2 linked regions of the Anaerobacillus sp. CMMVII genome follow. The protein of the gene in region 2 interacts with the protein of the main gene of each other region in a pairwise test. Links are inferred from orthologs where the notes say so. Each region holds a gene or a part of one and is shown on either strand. Other genes may lie near its edges.

Region 1 (11,980 bases), on a different replicon or contig from region 2:
CGGATACTCTATACACTCAAATAAGGTTAGAGAGTAATGTGTTAGTTAGCTAGATATTAGGCACCCTAGCCAACTAACCAACGATTTCTGACTAACTTATCTATTTATCTCAATCACTAATTCCTCACTCCTGAAATTTGCAATATCCAATAATTGATCTCTCAACTCTTCCTTACTCAACTCGTCCAAACTTGCAACCAACTTATGACATACGGTAATATCCACCAACGGCGTCTTCCCAATATAAATCTTGGGATAAATCTGCTCCGGATGTACCTCATCAGCACCTAAGAGTTCCTCAAACATCTTCTCTCCTGGCCTCATCCCAGTAAAGACAATCGGCATCTCTTCTTCCGTATAGCCAGACAATCTAATTAAGTTCTTCGCCAAATCAACAATCTTCACCGGTTCACCCATATCTAGACAAAGATCTCGCCGCCTTTAGCTAACGCACCAGCCTGAAGCACTAATCTTGACGCCTCCGGGATCGTCATAAAATATCTTACCATCTCAGGGTGAGTAACCGTTACCGGGCCACCATCTTGAATTTGCTTCTTAAATAATGGAATAACACTACCACGACTTCCAAGTACATTTCCGAAACGCACTGCAACAAATCTCGTCTCACTTACCATATCCATATGCTGAATCACCATCTCAGCAATACGCTTGGTTGCCCCCATGACACTCGTCGGATTAACAGCTTTATCTGTGGAAATCATCACAAACTTACCAACACGGGCCTCACTCGCTGCTTCGGCAACATTCTTTGTTCCAATCACGTTGTTTTTCACTGCTTCTTCCGGGTTACGCTCCATTAACGGTACATGCTTATGCGCAGCCGCATGATAAACAACATCAGGGATGTATTTCTTCATAATCGAGAACATCTTCTCGCGATCCTGAACATCTGCGATTTCAGTCTCAACATGGATGTTTGGGTATTGTTTCTTCAATTCTAGTTCAATCGAATAAATACTGTTTTCACCATGTCCTAAAAGAATGATCGTATCAGGAGTAAACTTACAAACCTGACGACAAACCTCTGATCCAATCGAGCCACCAGCACCAGTAACAAGAATTGTTTTCCCTGTTAGCTTCTTTCCAATTTGCTCTGTATCAAGTTCAACCGGTTCTCTTCCTAATAAATCCTCAACTTCAACGTCACGGAACGTATTTACTGAAATCTTCCCAACCATCAGATCCTCTAACATCGGAATGATTTGCGTTCTCGCTTTTGTCTTTGAACATTCGACGAAAATGTCATTTAACTCTTTCTTACTTAATGAAGGAATTGCAATAATAATATGCTTAATTTGATTTTCATTCACAATTCTCTCAATATCAGCACTTGTCCCTAAGACTGGTATTCCTAATAACTCTAACCCTTGCTTACTTGCATTATCATCAATAAACGCCACAGGTGAAAGCTCTGCATCATGATTTTGCAGCAATTGTCTAGCTACCATCGTTCCAGCTGCTCCTGCTCCAATCACTAACGTTGGTATTTGATCCTGTCTTCGTTTAATATACGTATCACGGTACAATCGCCAAGAAAAACGCGAACCACCAATTAATAAAATATGAAGCATCCACGTAATCATTAAAGTTCTCATAAACACAGTCTGACTAAAGACTAATTGAACAACTGCCGTTACTAGTATCGAAAACGTAACTACCTTAAAAATCGCTGCTAATTCCCCCATACTCGCATACTGCCAAACACGATTATAGATTTTATAACGTGCTGCAAAAAAGTGATGAGAAATTAATAATGAAATCGAACTAATAAGAAGAATCGGCGCGAAAAAACTCATTGTAGTAGATAAAATATAATAGCCAGCAAAAATAGAAAGAATAACAATTAACGAATCTAAAAACACGAGCGAAAGCAACCTTCTTTTATACGACACAAACTACACCTCCGAAATGATTTGAAAAAGATATACAATAAAAGCTTAAGCAAACAAGCTACTAGTAACTTCCTCGCTTAAACTTTTATTTGGTAATGAAATAAAGTATGAGGCATCGAACCCCCCCTCACACCACACCAATGATGACTTAACATCTAAGGTTAGTACGTACTAACCCACAGCATAGCCGAGTACCTCCATTGATAACGGTCAGGAGACATCACCAAAAACAAATTAACTTTTGTTTAACACTGCTTTTCGACGATCAATCGCTTCAATCACTAGTTGTTTAATCGTATCTAATTGATCATCCGTCGCATCTTGCTTTATATATCGGATGCTCTTTACGATCGATTTGGGTACTTTTTTATCCAAACAAATCACCTATATCTTTTCATTAAATCTAGTAAAGGTGGGGTAACATCAAATATACACAACTCGACACTACCTACAACCAATCGCCAATCTTCTACTAAAAAAACCTGCCTATCTATTTTAACATAGTAATAAAGAACTATTAAGGGAAAGAATTTGGCAAAATAATTGCGCTTTCGACAATCATTAACTATTTTTGTCGAATAATATTAATTTCATGAAAAACATCCGCTCTTTTTACTATTTACACTACCTCTATATGAAAATTGTTCATTCGGTATTTTCATATTCAGGCAATAAAAATAGACTATAGATCAATCTTTTAGTCTACCTTCAAAATCCCTAAGTTGCATAGCACCGAAGATGCGCCTTACCCATCCCCGAATCATCCAAAAATAACTCAAAACTCAACCCTCAAAAATCAAAGCTGCACTTAAAATATCCCAAAAAACTTCTTCCTCTTAACAATTCTCTCCGGTGGCTCAACATAGACATGCTGACCTTTTACTAGTAACTCAGCGTTTTCTTGAAGATGATATCGATAAAAAGAACCACACTCTTGTTCAACTTTTTCGTAAGCTTCTCTTAAGTGAAAAGATCTATTCGTCGTGTTGTGGGCGTCAGATGCTAAAAAGTGAGCGAGATTATGATTAATTAGGTCAATGCTAAACTCTTGAATTTTTTTTCCGAAGCGCCCCGTAACACTTCCAGCAGTCACTTGAGTTAAAGCCCCATCCTGCACAAGCTTATATACTAACTCTTGGTTTTCAATAAGCTCTGAGTTCCGTTCTGGATGGACAATAATCGGCGTCAGCCCTTGCTGCTGTAAATCAAAGAACAGTTTGTTCGTGTATCTTGGGATATGGTTTGATGGGAATTCCACAAGAATATATTTGTCCTGATTATTCAAAGTTAGTAGTTCACCATCCCGATATGATTCTACCATTTCACCAAAGATACGCGGCTCTTGTCCTGGTAATACTTTTAGAGGAATATTAGAAACAGCTAGTAATTCATTTAACTCTTGCACTTGATCTAAAATACTAGTTTTGAGGTTATCAAATGCTCCGTTACCGTGATGCGGTGTTGCAAATATTGTAGTAATCCCTTCTTCTACAGCTTTTTCAGCCATCGCCAAGGTCATCTCTTTATCTTTAGCTCCATCATCTACTGCAGGCAGGATATGACAATGAATATCAATCATTTGAAAACCTCCTCATCTATTATTGTATCCAGTTACCTTCACAGAAAACTTTATGCCAATATAGCATTATTTCCACTAAAAACTAACCGCTATTTATGTTAGTTCACTTAATTTTTTCCATAATAGTAATAATTTTGACTATGTTTAACATCTTTATTGTTTAATACAGCCCCTAAAATCTTTGCTTTCGACATCTCTAATAATTCTTTTGCCTTAATCGCTTGTTCGATTTCTGTCTTCCCACTACTTACAACTAGGACAACACCATCACAAATATTTGCGAGCAGCTGAGCATCAGTTACTACTAGCACTGGTGGTGTATCTAAGAGGATAATATCATACGGTACTGTTGTCGAAGTTAATAATAATTCCATTGATTTGGAACTTAACAACTCAGAAGGATTCGGTGGTACGGGTCCACTTGTCAGGATATCTAAGTTTTCAACGTCAGTTAACATGATCGCATCTTCTAATTGAGCTTGTTTTGTAAGTACACTCGTCAATCCTTTAGTGTTTGGACACCTAAATGTATAATGAACCGTTGGCTTACGAAGATCGGCATCCACTAATAATACTCTGTTTCCTTGTTGCGCCAAAACGACCGCTAAATTGGCAATCGTCGTAGATTTCCCTTCAGCTGGACTTGTTGATGTAACCATAATATTTCGTAACTGTCGATCGATCGAGGCGAACTGTAAGTTTGTTCGGATCGTACGATATTGTTCTGATATTGGCGACTTTGGGTCTACTTTTGTAATTAAAGCTCGAACGGAATTAGACTGTTCTTTTCGTTTTCTACGCACCAATGTTTTCACCTCGTCTTCGTCTTGTTTCTGCTTTCGCGACAGCTTCTCTATCTAATTCAAATGTAGGGATTGAACCGATCACCGCTATCCCCAAATGCTGCTCGATATCACGTTCCGTTTTAATTGTGTTATCTAAATATTCTAAAAGAAACGCAAGTCCTACACCAATCATTAGCCCGACAACGAACGCAATCGCCATATTTAACTTCGGATTCGGTTTAACCGGTGTTGGGTTTTCCGCTAATTTCGCTTCAGAAAGGATACTAACATTATCTACATTCATAATAGCGATAATTTCACGTTGAAACACAGTTGCTACCTTGTTAGCTATTTGCACAGCTAATGCAGGATCTGGATCTAGTACAGTAATCGCAACTACCTGTGAATTCCCTTGACTCCTAACACTAATTTGGCCGTTTAAAGCCCCAGTTGATCTTGTTAACCCTAATTCATCAATAACCTTATCTAAGATAATTGGGGTTTTCATAATCTCGTTATACGTATTAATTAATTCAATGTTTGAACGGATGTCGCTTTGTGTATAGGATTGTTGATCTGATTTAGATTGATTTACTAATAACTGTGTTGACGATTGGTATACCGGTGTTAGTACCAAATAGCTAATTACCCCAGCCACGGCAACGGCCGCCACTGTTATAAGCAAAATCATTAACAACCGCTTTTTTATCGTTTCAAACAATTCTTTTAAACTAATAGTCTCTTCCATTGGTGCCTCCCGAAATGTAACAATTTTTTCACATAAAAGCATTCTATCACATATTTTTGACAAAGTGAGACAAAAAAAGCAAAAAATTTACAGATAAAATATCCCATTAACAATCCCTACTATAATATATGTAACTAATTAATTACATAAATTTATTATCTATTTCCATTGCTAAAGTACAAATTAATACAAATTCCTACTAATTTTTACAGAAAATCCTGGAATGAGACATAATTATATTGCCACTTTTTTACCTACGAGATATAATCAACTAATACTGAATTTTAAATTAGGGAGAATCTGTCATGACAAAGAAAAAGAAAATAATACTGATCATAAGTCTTATTATTGGTCTTCCCGTATTAGCCATTTTAGGCTATGGGTATCATCTATATAGTTCTGTTTTAAATACAATTGAAGACATGCATCAACCAATTGAAAGAGAAACTAAGCGTCCAATTCAAGTAGATATGGAAAAAAGTGAACCACTCTCCTTTTTATTACTTGGAATTGATGCTAGAGGAACCGAACGCGGTCGAACAGATACCTTAATGGTCATCACTGTAAATCCTAATACAGAGTCAATGAAAATGGTAAGCATTCCACGTGATACACGAACACAGATTATCGGCAAAGGTTTTGATGACAAGATCAACCATGCCTATGCCTTTGGCGGACCTGAAATGACAATCCCTACTGTGGAGAATTTCTTAGATATCCCAATCGATTATTATATGACAGTTAATATGAATGGTTTTAAAGATATTGTTGATGCTGTTGGTGGGGTTACAGTAAATAATCCTTTTGCTTTCAGGGATGGCGGTTTTACGTTTGATGAAGGTGAAATCTTCCTAGATGGTACTCAAGCATTGGCGTTTTCACGAATGCGTAAGAAAGACCCACGTGGTGATCACGGAAGAAATGACCGCCAACGTCAAGTAATGAACGCCATTATTAAAGAAGGTGCTCAAATCTCTTCTGTGACACGAATGGAAGAAATTTTAGGGGCTATCGGCACTAATGTGAAGACAGATTTAAATTTCGATAAGATGAAGAAAATTCAATCAAATTATAGTGATGCAAGAAAAGATTCTGAAGAAATTACAATTAAAGGTTCAGGAGCAACAATTAGTGGAATTTGGTATTATGTTGTTGCTGAAGAAGAGCGATTACGTGTTTCTAACCTTTTAAAAGAACATTTAGAGTTAAATTAATGCTTATAGAGGTAAAAATTCAACAAGAGAATTTTTACCTTTTTATTTGTTACAATTTAGATTGTCTATAAAGTAACATTTTATTTGTATGTTTATTAGTTTACCAACATTGTAGCTAACTGGTTAAATTTAATCCTTTACGGTTTCTTCATAATCATTTAAAATAGTTTAGGTTAACCTTTTTTATTAACATATATCTGTATCTTTTTTTGATAGATAACGTCTTATAAGGTAGAAAAATAGATTTATAAATCATATCCTACACAGGAGGCATCTTATGGCAAACTCGAGAATTGATTTTAAAGATACTAAGAAGAAACAAAAAAGATCGAAGATCTTTAAATTTATAGGTTTTACCTTCTTTGCATTATTCATCGTTGCCGGTGCAGCCGTTGGTTACTTCGTAAACAAAATGGCAAATCTCGCCGAAAGTGCTCAGCATGATTTAGATCGTGGTGCCCACTCTGAAAAACGCGACCGTGCCGTCAATCCAAGCAAGGATAACTTTTCAGTCTTATTTTTAGGATTGGACGATCGCGATGGCAGCTTAAAAGGCAGAACCGACGCTCTACTTTTAGCAACATTCAATAAAAATGAACGTACAATTAAAATGGTCAACGTTCCACGTGACGCAAGAGTGGAAATTCCAGGCAGAGACCGTATGGATAAGATCAACCATGCCCATGCATTTGGTGGCTTAGACTTAACAATCGATACAGTCGAAAATCTATTTGATATTCCTGTTGATTATTTTGTAAAACTTAACTTTGATGCATTCCTTGAAATTGTCGATGCACTAGGTGGCATTGAAGTCGACGTTCCATTTACCTTCAGTGAAATGAACAGTAAAGACCGTAAAGGTTCAATCACAATTCACGAAGGAATTCAAACACTTAATGGTGAAGAAGCACTTGCATTTGCTCGTATGAGAAAAAGTGATCCACGCGGAGATCTTGGCCGTGGCGATCGTCAAAAACAAATTATCGAAGCAATCATTCGAAAAGGCGCAACATTCTCATCCATCACAAAATTTGAAGATGTTATGAATGGCGTTGAATCGAACCTTTCAACAAACTTCAGCTTTGGTAACATGCTAAGCCTTCATAATTATAGCTCAAGCTTAAACAACATTGAGTCATTAACAATTAAAGGTGATAACCTCACACTCAACCGCATCTATTATTATGAGCTTAATCCAGAATCTTTAGCCGAAGTTTCAAGCACCCTAAGAATTCATTTAGGACTTGAAGCACCTCCCCAAACTGTTGATAGCACACTTAGCATCGATACAATGGGTAACTAAAGAACACTAATTGACCGTCAAATTTGACGGTCAATTTTTTTATATCTAAAAAGACTGAAAAATTATTGCTATAATGTTTTTAGGTCAATCCATTTATGAAAGGGATTATAGACAAGATGGTTTCTTTAAGAAATGTTCAAAATACAGATTTAGAACAACTGTTACTTATTGAGAATGAAGGATTTTCAAAAGAAGAAGCTGCAACAAAAGAAGCATTTGTGGAGAGGATTCAGTTGATAGCTGATACCTTTATAGTGGCAGAAAAGGACGGAAAGATACTTGGTTATATTAATGGCCCTATTATTAATCAACCTTATATCACCGATAACCTTTTTAAGGAAATTAAGGAAAACCCGAAAAGCCGAGGATATCAAAGTATTTTAGGATTAGCTGTCTCCAAAAATGCTAGAAACCAAGGAATTGCAAAGATTCTAATTGAGAAAATGGAAGAGCTTGTAGAAAAAAATCAAAGAGAAGGTATCACTTTAACGTGTAAACAGGAACTAGTTTCTTTTTATGAAAAATGTGGATTTGTTAACCATGGCTTGTCTGAATCAAAACATGGTGGCGTAAGCTGGTATAACTTGGTCAAATTAAGAAAGGGTATGAATTGATCCTTATACCAGGTAGCGGAGAATGGTTATATTGTCACTTCTGTAAACCTTGTTGATTTTTAGGTCGTCTTTTGAGAATACATGAGCTAAGAAGGCAAATTCATTTGCCGCAATAGCTCATGTATTCTCAAAAGCTTCACGCAAAGCGTGAAGTGCCAAGCTTATGCTTGGCTACGGACTAAAAAGCAACAACTAATATGTATTAAATAAAAAACAGAAAGACATAAAATGCCTTTCTGCTCTATATTACTTATTCTCTTTATAAACATACCGTTTCTGTTCGTTGGTTTTTGTGATTTTGAAAAACTTAAGCAGTGGCTTATAGTTTTTATTGATCAAACCTAAATATTCAACTAGAAGTTCAATCAGTAAGAACACCACTAACGTAATGAAAATCGCGCCCCAAATCGTCGCCATTGAGAAAAGAATAGCCGCCAGACCAAACACCGAGCTTACTAAATAGATAATCAGAACCGCACTACGGTGAGTGAACCCTCGGTCTAATAAACAATGATGAATATGAGAACGATCAGGAATATAAAACGGAACTCGATTCTGCCTTCTACGAATAATCGCAAACAACGTATCAATGATCGGCACACCCAAAATTAATAACGGGATGAAAAGCGACACTAGCGTAATGTTCTTAAACCCTAGTAACGATAATACAGCAATCATAAATCCTAAGAACAATGATCCCGTATCACCCAAGAAAATCTTCGCTGGATAGAAGTTATAATATAAGAACCCTAGAACACTAAATAAAAGGATTAATGAAAATGCTAACACATACATATTGCCCATCATATAGGCCATGGTCGCTACCGTAAACAACGCAATCGACGTCACCCCTGCAGCTAGTCCATCTAACCCATCGATTAAATTAATCGCATTTGTAATCGCCACAATCCAGAAGATTGTCATCGGAACACTGAAAATCCCGAATTCTAAAACGCCACCGAATGGCAGATTAATAAACTCCATTTGAATGCCACCAAAGACCGACACAACGACCGCAGCAGCAGTTTGCCCCACTAACTTAATTTTCGCCGACAATTCATAAATGTCATCCAAAATACCAAGAACTACGATAATTGCCGCTCCAGAAATAATCCAAATGTGATAATTACTCGTCGGGTTAACAATCAGTACCCCAACAAGGAAACTAATAAAGATCCCTAAACCACCTAGACGTGGCATAATCTTCTCATGCACTTTTCGCTTTGACGGCTTATCAGTCGCGCCAATTTTAATTGCTAACTTCTTTATATATGGTGTAATTGCAAACGAGATTAAAAAACAAATCAAAGCCTTTAATAAAATAAACATAGTTTACTCCTCCGTACCAACTTTATTAACAGCGGTATCCATCAAACTATTATATATGAAGCCTATCGAAAATACCAGTATTATTGTAATCTAAATTTAACATTACTTACTAATAATTGGTAATATTAACAATAAATTTAAACATATCTCCTAATTAGACGTTAGCCACCCTAAAAAAGTTTCAAATAACAGAAATAAACTTGTCCCATCCAATACTTACTCATTCGCACAAATCATATACCAACAACCCAAAACCTTTTCCTTATTATATAGAAAATAAAAAGAAGTAACATGAGCTTTTGGTAGTAGCTTTTTAGTCCGTACCAAGCCCCACTTAGTTTTCAGCCGAAGGCTGAACCTTCCAATACTAAATAATTTTTACAATATAAATAAATAAGCCCAATCCCTATAATTTATTAAACTAAAAAATTATAAACATAACCATATCCAAAAGTAGTAAATCCAGCTTTTTAGACCTTAGCCAAGCCCAAGCTTGGCTTTTCGCGCGAAGCGTGAAACTTACGATAATAAAATGAGCCCCGAGACAAATTCATTTGTCTTAAGGGCTCATTTTATTTTCGTAAGACGGTCTAAAAAGCGATTACCACACCATCTTCGAGAAGAAACATGTGCTTTTGGTAGTAGCTTTTTAGTACGAACCAATCTCCGATTGGTCTATAATGCGAGTAACTCCCGTTACTCTAAGCCTTCAGCGCTGCCTTCCGATACTTATCCTTTTCTTTCTTAGACATCTTTTTGTACATCTTGATAAACTCTTCGTACCTAGGAATGATCCCCTCAGCCTGACCATATTCCTTGATTTGGCCAAATTCCAACCAGAGAATTTTGTCGCAAAACTGCTTCATTTGACCTATCGAATGACTAACAAAAATCATCGTCTTGCCCTTCGTCTTAAACTCCCTCATCTTATCCAAGCTCTTCTCAGCAAAAGCCTTGTCACCAACAGATAAAGCCTCATCAATTAACAGAATGTCCGGGTCAATATTCACAGAAATCGAAAAACCTAACCTCGACTTCATCCCACTCGAGTATGACTTCACCGGCTGATCAATAAACCGCTCTAGCTCAGCAAACTCAATAATATCCTGCTCCATCGCCTTGATTTCCTGCTTTGAAAACCCAAGCATCAAGCACTTTAACTCAATATTTTCCCGACCCGTCAAGTCTCCCTTAAGTCCAGCTGCCACAGCAATCAAAGCCGTTTCACCATTGACCGTAACAGAACCACTTGTCTCAGGAACAATCCCGGCGATTATATTGGATAAGGTCGATTTCCCAGAACCGTTAACTCCGAGAAAGCCGACAACATCCCCTTTTTCTACCTCAAAGCTGATATTTTTCAAGGCGTAAAAATCTTCACCATAATCCTTCGGAAGAAGAATATCCAAGATTCGTTCTGATCTCTTTTTATATAATTTATATTTTTTTACTAAGTTTTTTACTACAATAGCTTTCTCCATAGACGTCCCTTCCATTAGATAAAGTCAATGAAATGTCTTCTGAATTTCATATGCAGGATTGAACCAATCAATAGAAGCACGGCTGTCACAATCCAAAAGTATAACGTATATTGCCATTGATCAATAAAGTACCAGCCCAACCCTAGAAACCCTGCTCGGTAACCCTCAATCACATAAAATAACGGGTTGATTTTCATAATGATTTGTAATGATTCCGGTAAAGTCGTAATGGTCCATAGAATTGGCGATAAATAAAGCACCATTCGCAGCGTTGCTTGTAAAAACATCTGGACGTCTCGAACAAACGTCGACAACGTCGATGTAATTAACGCGAGTGCATAGACAAACATAAATGTCGCAAACGTAAAATAGAAAATCTGTAAATAATAAATCGAGATGTAGTAGCCTGAAATTTGCATCACGAGCATCGTAACGATCAACATCACAAGATGAATATAGAACTTCGAAAAGATCACAAAGTTTGGAATGATACTCATCGGAAACTTCATCTTCGAGAGCATCTTTAATCTCGTATAAATCGATTTCGAAGCCTCGATCGTCGACTGATAGAAAAAGAACCAGATAATAATCCCCGGTAGCATCCATTGTAAAAATGGAACCTCTAAGCCATTGCCGACCAAAATCGGTTCGCGCTGACGGATCCCATACCCAAACACAAACCAATAAATCATAATTTGGATTAATGGATTAATAATCTCCCAGGCGATGCCGAGGTAGTTGTTCTTATTTGAGCTGATCAGTTCATACAGCGATAGTCTTCGTACTAAATAAAAATATTTAATCTGTTCTTGAATAACAGAAATGGTGGATTTCATAAATAGGTCCTTCCTTGTACAGTATCTAATCTTTCATATTATACAACAACCTCTTAAAAATACAATAACTCGAATTAGAGCTTTCGTATTGCCTCAAAAATTCGTTTATTGGCCTTTTGATCCTTATATTTCAAAAACTTCTTCGTTCGCTTTTGATATGTTTCATCCATTTGAAAGT
Region 2 (6,020 bases):
GTACGATTCTCCTTGAATATTTAGTTTATGGAATTTACTCTATGGTTAATATTACAAATCTTCTTCATGAAAACTTCTTTTATGAACGACTTTTGCCAAGCTTACTCGTAAATAGTGTGTTTTTAATCATATTTGCGTATCCTTTACGAAAATTATTAGTCTTTTTACAAAATAAAGACGATATTGAAGAAAAAATCAATAAAAGAAAAAAGGATTTTAGATGGCAACGTTGAATAAAAGAAAGTTAGAGGTGAACTTTGGCCATGTTAAAAACAAACTATGTAACAATTCGAGGAACCAAAGAAGGCCTAATCTTATATTTGGACGACGAGTGTTCGTTTTCTGAACTTGTCAGTGAGCTTGAAGAGAAGCTTTCCTCAAATTATCCACAAATTTCAGAAGGGCCAGCTGTACATGTAAAAGTTTCGGTTGGGAATCGTTATCTTTCAGAGCCCCAAAAGGAACAATTAATATCAATTATTAGTGATCAGCAAAAGCTTGTAATAAACCAAATAGAATCGAACATTATCACGAAACAAGAGGCAGAAAATTTACAAAAAGAAGCCCAAACTGCTACGATTATAAGAGTTATTCGTTCTGGTCAGGTGTTAGAAGTCAAAGGGAATCTACTCCTACTAGGAGATGTTAACCCTGGTGGAACAGTTGTTGCTACGGGAAACATTTATATTTTGGGTGTCTTACGTGGGATTGCTCATGCAGGAAGTGAGGGTGATTCCGAAGCCGTGATTGCTGCTTCAAAAATGGAACCATCACAATTGCGTATCGCAGAAATTGTTAGCCGGTCACCTGATACGAAAGACAATGAAAGCCATGACATGGAATGTGCTTATGTTGGTTACGATAATAAAATTGCCATAGAGAGAATACAACAAATGGGTAAAATACGCCCAGGAATAACAAACGTTACAAGTTTTGAGTTATGAGTTATGAGTTGTGAGTTAGTTTTGGTAGGGTTCCGAAGCTTTGCTATTAAATAACTCTAAACTCAACCCTCAAAACTTAAAACTCAATTAGAAAGGGGAGTTTCGCATGGGAGAGGCGATTGTAATTACTTCTGGTAAAGGCGGCGTTGGAAAAACGACTACATCTGCAAATATTGGTACTGCCCTTGCGCTTTCAGGGAAAAAAGTATGCTTAGTAGATACAGATATTGGTTTACGTAACCTTGATGTTGTAATGGGTTTAGAAAACCGAATCATATATGATATTGTTGATGTAGTTGAAGAACGTTGTAGGTTGCAACAAGCACTTATTAAGGACAAGCGTTTTGAGTGTCTTATGCTTTTGCCAGCAGCACAAACAAAAGATAAATTAGCCGTAAATCCAGAACAAATGAAAGTAATCATTAAAGAATTAAAAGAAGACTTTGATTATGTTATTATTGATTGTCCTGCAGGAATTGAGCAAGGTTTTAAAAACGCTGTCGCTGGTGCTGATAAAGCAGTTGTTGTAACGACACCTGAAACGTCGGCAGTTCGAGATGCAGATCGCATTATTGGGTTGCTAGAGCAAGAAAATATTGAGCCCCCTAAACTTGTCGTAAATAGAATTCGCAGCCATATGATGAAAAATGGTGATATGCTAGATGTAGACGAGATTGTTTCAATTTTAGCAATTGAGCTATTAGGAATTGTTGCAGATGATGATGATGTCATAAAAGCTTCTAATAAAGGTGAGCCGATTGCATTCCAACCGACGAGTCGAGCATCTATTGCCTACCGAAATATAGCTAGACGTATTTTAGGCGAATCTGTTCCTTTGATGTCTTTAGAAGATAACAAGGGCATGTTCACAAAAATGAAAAAGTTTTTTGGGATTAGGGCTTAAATTGTTATAATCCAATCTTTCAAAGTTAGCGAGCAAGTCTTGCTAACTTTTTTATCATTTTTGGCCAGAAGACCCCCACTCCAAGGAGTTTACGAGTAAGTGGGGGATGAATGGTTACTTTTTAAAAGGCTGTTTTCGCAAAGTTTGTTGCTTTCGTAAAAAGATGGTATAAAATATTTTGTGTAAGACATAAATGGCCAAAATTTGGAGTCTCCAAAAAATAAAAAAGTAGGGTATCCTCGGAATTGCGACATCCCAAACAGAGAGGAAAAACCCTACTATGAAATCTATTATACCTGCTAACGAATTTACGAATCAACTTGAAGATTTAGTAAAAAACTTTTTAAAAGATAAAATGGAGCTATACTTAAAAGAAGAAATTAAGAATTTTATTGAAGTAGAGAAACCTGATCAAGGGCTTCAACGTAACGGTTACTATGAAAGGTCATTGGACACAAAATACGGTAAAATTGAGGATATTTCTGTACCTCGTGACCGCCAAGGAGAATATAAGACTCAATTATTTGAGCCTTACAAGCGTAGAGATGGTTGGTTAGAAGAAGCCATTATTCGTATGTACCAAACTGGGATGAGCACCCGTGATGTTGGTAAGTTTGTAGAAAGAATGGTCGGCTCAACTTACTCCGCGACAACGATTAGTAATATAACGGAAGTTGTGCATCAAGATATTGAAGCTTGGCAAAAACGTCCGTTAAATAAGAGATATTCTGTACTATATTTAGATGGAATGTATATTAAAGTTCGCCGAGATACGGTGGATAAAGAAGTTGTCTATGTTGTCATGGGGGTAAATGAAGATGGTCACCGTGAAATTCTAGCCTTTTACGTAGGGGGACGTGAGAGTTCAACTGGATGGCATACTATTTTAGCAGATTTGTATACGCGAGGTTTAAGAGAAGTTTTATTAGGAGTTTTTGATGGATTAAGCGGCCTCGAAGAGGCTTTCCTAGCTGTGTATCCTAAAGCTGATGTACAGCGTTGTGTGGTTCACAAAGTAAGAAATACCTTAAACCAAGTACGAAAAAAAGACCAAGTTGACATATCTGAAGGATTGAAGTTAGTTTATAAATCTCCAACAAGAGAAATCGCTCAAATTCAATTTGAGAAGTTTAAAGAAGAATGGTCTAAAAAGTATCCAAAAGAAGTTCAATCCTGGGAACAGGATCTGCCAGTGTTATTGACGTTTATGAAATATCCTATGGATATCCGATCTGGTATTTATACAACTAATTGGATTGAAAGAACAATAAAAGAGTTTCGAAAACGTGTAAAACCAATGAATAGCCTACCTGATATTAAAGCAGCTGAGAAGATCTTGTATCTAACAGTTAAATCGATGAATGACAAATGGTCAACTAGAATATCTGCTGGATTTGCACAATCAAAATCAAAGTTACAAGAAATGTTTACTGAACGATATAACTAAAAAATGGAAAAATTTTCAGTCATGTACGGGCTCCCCTGCCATACATGACTGAAAATTCAGAAAATAACTAAAGTAATTCATAGGGCCCTACTTTTAATGCTTACACAAAATACTTGACGCTACCCGTAAAAATCCCAAAAGCCTGATTTTTACACATAAACACTAAGATAGCAGGATAAATCTTATAAAAATTTTGAGAGATTAAACATGATTGTTTTGTTTCTTTTTTATTGGCTGTTTACGTAAACTTTGTTGCTTTTAGGTCGTCTTTTGAGAATAAATAAGCCATTGGGAAAAATTTATTTGTCTCAATGGCTTATTTATTCTCAAAAGCTTCACGCAAAGCGTGAAGAACCAAGCATTCGCTTGGTTACGACCTAAAAGCTAATAGCAACAATCTTCTCTTAAGAAGGTGCTTCGAAGCCTCTTTTGATCATTCTCGAGTACCACAGAACTTTAACCTCTACACTTTAAACTAATTAGCATATCCTACCCGGACAAGTCATATCTATTAATTAATGAATTATGAATTGCTTGAAGTTGCTTCAAGGCTAAGATTACTCAATGAAAATCATAAAAAATTACTTTTAAGAGCTATCTACAAAATTGGATTTTACGCTACTTTACATCTTCGAGTAACTCGCAAAACTTTACACTTTAAATTTTACACTCTACACTAAAAAAGGGGATGAATATAGATGGCGAACAGGGTCGATGAAATTCGTCGAAAAATTCAAGCAAGACGAAGAAAGATTAGTAGTGAAATAGGTAGAAAAGAGCGTTCACAACCGCAATACTATCCTAGTCATAGTGAATCAAGAGATGACACGGATTATTATTTTCCTAGTAGTGCAAAAGGAGCAGGAGAACCAGAAGAGAAATTGTTTCGAAAAGATATTTTAATGTTTCAAATCTTAACAGCCGTTTGCCTGTTTTTAATTGTTGGAATATTATTCAGAACGCAAATACCACAACTTGAGGGGGCAAGGCAATTTGTAAAAAATTCATTTGAACAAGAATTTCAATTTGCGACTGTTGCCAATTGGTATGAGGATCAATTTGGAAAGCCGTTAGCTTTACTTCCGACGACAAGAGATGTAGCATTAGAAAATCTTGAAGGAGAAGAATTAAATGTAGCTTATGCAGTACCCGCCACTGGTCGAGTGACAAAAAGCTTTGATCAGGATGGGAAAGGTGTAATCATCGAGACTGTATCAAATTCAAATGTAGAAGCTGCCAAAAGTGGCATGGTACGTTTTGTTGCTGAAGAGGAAACGCTAGGTAAAACAGTAATTATTGCTCATTATGATGGTGGAGAGTCATGGTATGCAATGCTCGATAAGGTTGAAGTCAATCTCTATGATCACATTGAGGCTGGTAAAAAAATCGGAACAGTTTCATTAAATGACAATAAAGGTTTCTATTATTTTGCGTTAAAAGAAGGAGAAACATTTATCAATCCTCTTGAAGTGATTTCCTTTGATTAATATGATTTCATTATTAAAAAAAATAAAAATAAATCCTCTTTTTTGGTTTGTTATTGGTATAGGTGTTTTAACTGGATACTTTCGAGAAGTAATTATGGTATTTAGTATCGTTTTTATACATGAAATGGGTCATAGCGTAGCGGCCCATTTTTTTCAGTGGCGGATTCGTAAGATCGAATTATTACCTTTCGGAGGAGTCGCTGAGGTTGAAGAATATGGAAATCGACCTTTAAAAGAGGAATTTATCGTCATCATTTCAGGCCCAATCCAACATATCTGGCTAATCGCCTTGTCTTATCTTTTACTTCCTTTTGAATTTTGGACAATCAATGACCACCAAATGTTTATTATGCATAATTTGATGATTTTATTATTTAATTTATTACCCATTTGGCCTTTAGATGGAGGGAAGCTTTTGTTTTTATATTTTTCAACGAAGCTACCGTTTCAAAAAAGCCTTGATAAAACACTAAAGAGCTCGCTATTTTTATTATTTCTATTTACAGTCGTAAGTATTTATTTGTTTCCATTTCACCTAAATCTTTGGATAGTTATTTTGTTCCTACTTTTTAGTCATTATTTTGAATGGAAGCAACGAAGCTACGCTTATATGCGTTTTCTAATGGAGCGTTACTATAAAACGGAAAAACCCTTCGCTGCAACCGTGCCAATTGTTGTTTCGGCACACCTAACAGTGCAAGATGTATTAAAAACATTTAGACGTGGCGTTAAACATAAGATTGTTATTAAAAATGATTCAATAGCACCTAGAAAAATACTTTATGAGAAAACAGTTTTAAAAGCATTTTTTGAACAAAAAAAAGCAAATAAGCCAATAAGTAGTCTTCCGTATCAGTAAAACTTTGGTATTTTAACAAATAATGTTATAATTATATAATGTAAATCGAGACCAGCCAAAGTAAAACGGCTGGTTTTTTCTTAGAAGATATCAATTAATAAATATCTTAGGTGATGTCTACCGCAAGCACCTAAGTTCCACGAGGTCAAAAACACGTGATCACTTAAACGCTGCCTCTGTGGTCCGGTATGTGCTCGAGGCAAAGCTGCATGTAGTAACATTAGAAGGAACACATGCTGTGACCAGTTCAGTAGCTTTTACAGGGAAAAAGCACACTATACTTTTTCCTAGGGCGCTTGCGCTTTTCTTATTATGGTTTAGAAGAAGGGATACACATGAAAACATTCATCTTTAATATGCTAACTAATGAACGACGGCT

The links.
Region 1: the proteins of minD (region 2) and H1D32_RS23570 interact in binary tests that used the Bacillus subtilis proteins (3 or more experiments, as listed by UniProt). The link is inferred for Anaerobacillus sp. CMMVII from one-to-one orthologs.

Annotation. Positions count from the first base shown.
Region 1 is NZ_JACEHK010000017.1:433,799-445,778, reverse strand. What follows is about bases 2,450-5,351. They hold H1D32_RS23570 (CpsD/CapB family tyrosine-protein kinase), read right to left. Parts: upstream 4,299-5,351; coding sequence 3,600-4,298; downstream 2,450-3,599. Other genes in these bases: H1D32_RS23560 (LCP family glycopolymer transferase), read left to right, coding at 5,331-5,351; H1D32_RS23565 (YveK family protein), read right to left, coding at 4,288-5,025; H1D32_RS23575 (tyrosine-protein phosphatase), read right to left, coding at 2,722-3,492. Outside these bases: H1D32_RS23580 (hypothetical protein), read right to left, coding at 2,148-2,288; more of H1D32_RS23560, read left to right, coding at 5,352-6,239; H1D32_RS23555 (LCP family glycopolymer transferase), read left to right, coding at 6,517-7,542; H1D32_RS23550 (GNAT family N-acetyltransferase), read left to right, coding at 7,659-8,156; H1D32_RS23545 (glycosyltransferase family 4 protein), read right to left, coding at 8,403-9,485; teichoic acids export ABC transporter ATP-binding subunit TagH, read right to left, coding at 10,187-10,966; H1D32_RS23535 (ABC transporter permease), read right to left, coding at 10,981-11,802; H1D32_RS23530 (CDP-glycerol glycerophosphotransferase family protein), read right to left, coding at 11,877-11,980. UniProt on the Bacillus subtilis protein: May be involved in the regulation of capsular polysaccharide biosynthesis. Autophosphorylates in vitro. Phosphorylates and activates in vitro two UDP-glucose dehydrogenases, YwqF and TuaD, as well as the DNA-binding proteins Ssb and SsbB.
Region 2 is NZ_JACEHK010000002.1:630,710-636,729, forward strand. The notes cover bases 37-2,949. They hold minD (septum site-determining protein MinD), read left to right. Parts: upstream 37-1,050; coding sequence 1,051-1,848; downstream 1,849-2,949. Other genes in these bases: mreD (rod shape-determining protein MreD), read left to right, coding at 37-233; minC (septum site-determining protein MinC), read left to right, coding at 264-944; H1D32_RS07155 (IS256 family transposase), read left to right, coding at 2,129-2,949. Outside these bases: more of mreD, read left to right, coding at 1-36; more of H1D32_RS07155, read left to right, coding at 2,950-3,295; H1D32_RS07160 (M23 family metallopeptidase), read left to right, coding at 3,994-4,782; H1D32_RS07165 (M50 family metallopeptidase), read left to right, coding at 4,784-5,641. UniProt on the Bacillus subtilis protein: ATPase required for the correct placement of the division site. Cell division inhibitors MinC and MinD act in concert to form an inhibitor capable of blocking formation of the polar Z ring septums.